2 regions of the Microbacterium sp. STF-2 genome follow, and region 2 is predicted to be linked to the other one. Evidence: riboswitches for the same ligand, from Rfam matches in the RefSeq annotation. Region 2 holds a riboswitch; the other holds the start of a gene.
The links. A riboswitch is a leader RNA that binds a small molecule or an ion and turns the genes downstream of it on or off. The one in region 2 is predicted to bind thiamine pyrophosphate.
Positions count from the first base shown of each region.

Region 1: another riboswitch for thiamine pyrophosphate. It lies ahead of thiM (hydroxyethylthiazole kinase); the one in region 2 lies ahead of MicroSTF_RS09760 (ECF transporter S component).

Region 1 is NZ_JARKMW010000002.1:16,335-18,530, forward strand. It holds gene MicroSTF_RS13755 (bifunctional hydroxymethylpyrimidine kinase/phosphomethylpyrimidine kinase) at 1-300, opposite strand, end outside; gene thiM (hydroxyethylthiazole kinase) at 297-1,145, opposite strand; TPP riboswitch at 1,136-1,230, opposite strand; gene MicroSTF_RS13765 (NAD-dependent epimerase/dehydratase family protein) at 1,237-2,196, opposite strand, start outside.
Region 2 is NZ_JARKMW010000001.1:2,016,937-2,019,132, reverse strand. It holds gene MicroSTF_RS09765 (D-alanyl-D-alanine carboxypeptidase family protein) at 1-734, opposite strand, end outside; TPP riboswitch at 817-926, shown strand; gene MicroSTF_RS09760 (ECF transporter S component) at 919-1,575, shown strand; gene MicroSTF_RS09755 (ABC transporter ATP-binding protein) at 1,572-2,196, shown strand, end outside.

The DNA.
Region 1 (2,196 bases), on a different contig from region 2:
ACGCGCACGCAGCACGGAGGCATCGCCCTGTCCCAGATGCACGCCGTCGACCCGAGCGCCCCGTTCCCGGGCAGCGACCACGGCGTCCAGCCGGTCGTTCACGACGAGCAGCGCCCGCCCGTCGATCACCCGCGACAACGCGATCAGCTGATCGACCGTCTCGGCGTCGGTCGCGTCCTTATCGCGCAATTGGACGATTCGCACCCCACCGTCGACCGCTCGGCGCACCGTCTCGACGACGCCCCTGTCCCCGCAGAGCGCCGCGTCCGTGACGAGGTAGAGCGAGAGATCGGCGTTCACCGGACGCCGCCTTCGACGCGTGCATCGGCTCTGATGTCGTCGGGGCCCACCGCGGCGAGCGCATCCAGCAGGGCGACGGCGAAGCTGCCCGGCCCCGCGGATGTCGCCGCTGCCCGCTCGGCGGCGATCGTGTAGACGAGGCTCGCGGAAGCCACAGCGGTCAGCGCATCGTGATCCGTCGCCTCGGCCGCACCGAGGAAGGCCGCCATCACCGCGCCGAGCGCGCATCCTCCTCCGGTCACACGGGTCAGCAGCTCGTGGCCGTTGGCGAGGCGCAGCATCCGCACCCCGTCGGTGATGAGATCGATCGGCCCCGACACTGCGACCACCGCGCCCGTGGTCCGCGCGAGCGTTGCGGCGGCATCGGCTGCGGAGTCCGTGGTGTCGGTGGCATCCACCCCACGTCCGCCCGTGCTGAGCCCGGCGAGGGCGAGGATCTCGGAGGCGTTGCCGCGGATAGCGGTCGGTCGGTGCTGCGCGAGCCGGTGGGCGAGGGCGGTGCGCACCGGAAGCGCACCGATAGCTACCGGGTCGAGAACCCAAGGCGTACCGTTCGCCGCGGCTCCGGCGACCGCCTCCAGACTCGCCGCCCGCTGCTCGGGCGTGGGAGTCCCCAGGTTGATCAGCACCCCGGAAGCGACCCCGGCGAACATCCCCGCCTCGTCGACGATGTCGACCATCGCGGGTGCGGCCCCCAGTGCCAGCAGCACGTTGGCGGTGAATCCCGTCACGACCGCATTGGTGATGCAGTGCGTCAACGGCGGAGCCTCGCGCAGCACCTCCAGGAGGGTCGCGGCGGAACCGGCGAGGTCGTGGGTGGATTCAGGACGCAGAAGATCGCTCATCGCGACATCCCTTCGCTAGTACGAACTAGATCAGGTTCGACGGGTCTGTTCTCAGCCGCGGATCGCGGCACCCCGTGTCACTGCTCGCAGTCTAGCGATCGCTCAGCAGAGCCCTCTCCTCTGCCCGTGTGAGGCCGGCATGGCGCTCCCGGTCGACGCCTCGTGACCGTTCGTCGGCGACGACGCGCTCGATCGTGTCCGTGAGCGGACGAAGCCGCCCGCCGCTCGCGTGGAATGCGCGATTCGAGCGGGTCATGAAGCCACTCATGTCGGTCGGCAGCCACAGCGGCAGGGACCGCGGCCCCGCCCAGTACTCGACGTCGTGCGCACGGAGCCATCCCTCGTCCGCGACGAACACGGAGCCGGTGTGACCGACCGCGAGGCGCACCGCACCCAGCACATCGGCGAGGGGGTGCTCATCGCCTACGCCGTTGACCGCGCCGCTGCGTGTCGCCGTGACGATGTACGCCGCGAGATCGTCGACATCGATGACCTGCGTGCTCCTTCCCTCGAGCGGCGGCAGCAGCACGGCTTCCGAGCCTGCTCGCGCGAACGCCGCGGCCCAGTACCCGAACCGGTCGCTGGGGTCGCCGTCGCCCACGATGAGCCCAGGGCGCACGATGAAACCGCGCTCCCCCAGGCGCAGGACAGCATCTTCGGCTGCTGCCTTCTGCGCACCGTAGTCGTACTCATCACCCGGGCTCGCAGCCGGATGTCGCGGCGTCGACTCATCTGCTCCGACCGTCTCGTCATCGGAGTACACCGACACGGACGATACGTAGGTCCAGCGCCCCGCCCGATCGCCGAGCGCATCGACCGCCCTCTCGACCTGCACCGCGTGGGACGAGACGTCCACGACGTGATCCCAGTCCCGCCGCGAGAGATCGGCATAGACGTCGGCATCCTCACGATCGCCGCGCACGAGCACGGCACCCTCGGGGGCCGGACGGGAACCGCGGCCGAGACACGTGACCGCGGCGCCTTCGTCGACCCACCTCCGGGCGATGCGCCCGGAGAGCCAGCCCGTACCGCCGAGGATCAGAACATCGGT
Region 2 (2,196 bases):
GAGAACTCGGGCCCCTGTTCGCCCACCGCCAGCGGCATACGGTCGAGCACCATCAGGCTGCTCACGACCTTGGTGATGCTCGCGATGCTCACCGCATCGGGGATCGAGGCCGCAGTGGTCATGCCGGAGATGCCGACGGCGCCCGCGCCCTCGGTGGGCCAGGTGACGGTGGCTGCGGCAGCGGGCGTCGTCGCGAACTCGACGGACTGCACTGTCGGAGGTACCTCGTGCAGCGGCCAGAGCAGCGTGGTGCCGGCATACGCGGCGACGAGGCCCACGAGCGTGGCCAGCGGAACGAGGATGCCGGGACGGGCGATGGCCGGGCGCAGGCGTGCCCCGCGGAGCAGGCCGTTCGTCCGCTCGGCTTCCGACGTCTCGTCGAGAGTCGCGGTGGCGGTGTGGTCGGCCACCGTCGCGGGGTCCACCCAGGTCAGAGCGGTGGCGGTGGTGGTCTCGTCCGCCCACTGGGGGGTGGTCGCGTCGAGCGCGGCGAGGGGATCGTCGGCGTCTCCCGCGGCAGTCTCACGCGGAACGAATGGCGGTTTCGTCAGAGCGGGCGTGGCCGGTTCCGGGGCGACCACCGATTCCGGTGCGAGCGCGCGCGTCGACGTCTGCTCGGCCGTGAGCACCGAACCGCCCGACGCGGCATCGACGGAGCCGGAGGGGGCGGTGGTCGCGGGGCCGTCGTCACGGACGACGCCCGTCGCCTCGTCGGCGGGATCTGTTGCGGTCACTCGTTCACGGTACCCAATCCCGGGCGGGTTCCGCGGCGCACAGCCTTGTCGCCACGCGGGTGTCGCCAGCGGGTAGGATCTTCAGCACAACCACGGGAGTCCGGCGAGCCGGGCTGAGAGGGAGCGAATCGCGCTTCGACCGTCGAACCTGATCTGGGTCATGCCAGCGCAGGGAGGAGTTCAGATGAGTACGCCTACGTCCACATCCGCACAGCAGGCATCCGCCGATGCGAACGGGCTGCACCGCCCATCGATCTGGCGCTGGCGCGTCGTCGACATCGTCGTCGCCGCTGTCCTCGGCGTCGCGATCGGTCTCGTGTTCTGGGGATGGAACACCATCGGATACGCGTGGTTCGGCGCGGCCGACGCCCTGACACCGGGCCTCGGTGGCATCGCCGTCGGCATCTGGCTGCTCGGCGGTGTCGTCGGCGGTCTCGTGATCCGCAAGCCGGGGGCCGCGCTCGTGGTCGAACTGGTCGCCGCGATCGTGTCGATGCTGATCGGCAACGTGTGGGGTGTCTCGACCGTGTTGTCGGGCATCGTGCAGGGCCTCGGTGCAGAGATCATCTTCGCCCTGTTCTTCTACCGTCGTTTCGGGATCGCAGTCGCTGCGCTCGCCGGCGTCGGAGCCGCCGTGGCCGCCTGGGTGTTCGAGCTGTTCTACGGCAGCTCGCCGAACATCCTGAAGTCGGTCGAGTTCAACACGATCTATCTGATCAGCGTGGTCGTCTCCGGGGCGATCCTGGCCGGCGTGGTCGGTTGGCTGCTCGTACGCGCCCTCGCCGTCACCGGCGCCCTCAACCGCTTCGCCGTCGGGCGAGAGCACGTGCGCGAGGTCTGAGCGTGACCTTCGCCTCCCCGGCCCGCGTGCAGGCTGCGGGCTGGGGCTGGCGGTACGCCGGTCGAAAGCGTCCCGCCGTCGCGGACGTCTCCTTCACGATCGAACCGGGCGAGCGGGTGCTCCTGCTCGGCGCCTCGGGTGCAGGGAAGTCGACGCTGCTCGCCGGCCTCGCCGGGGTCCTCGGCGATGACGACGAGGGGGAACGGACGGGGTCTTTGCGCATCGACGGTGCGGCCCCCGAGTCACGGCACGGTCAGGTCGGACTCGTCCTGCAGGACCCGGACGCCGGCATCGTGCTGTCGAAGGTCGGCGACGACGTCGCGTTCGGCTGCGAGAACCTGGGCGTCGCGGCGTCCGAGATCCCGGGTCGCGTCGCCGAGGCGCTCGACGCCGTCGGCCTCGATGTTCCGCTGCGACGCCCCACGAAGGCGCTCTCCGGCGGGCAGAAGCAGCGGCTGGTGCTGGCCGGTGTGCTCGCGATGCGACCGGGGCTGCTGCTGCTCGACGAGCCCACCGCGAACCTCGACCCGGAGGGGGTGCGGGAGGTGCGGGCGAGTGTCGAGCGCGCCGTCGAGACGACCGGCGCGACGCTCGTGGTCGTCGAGCACCGCACCCCGATCT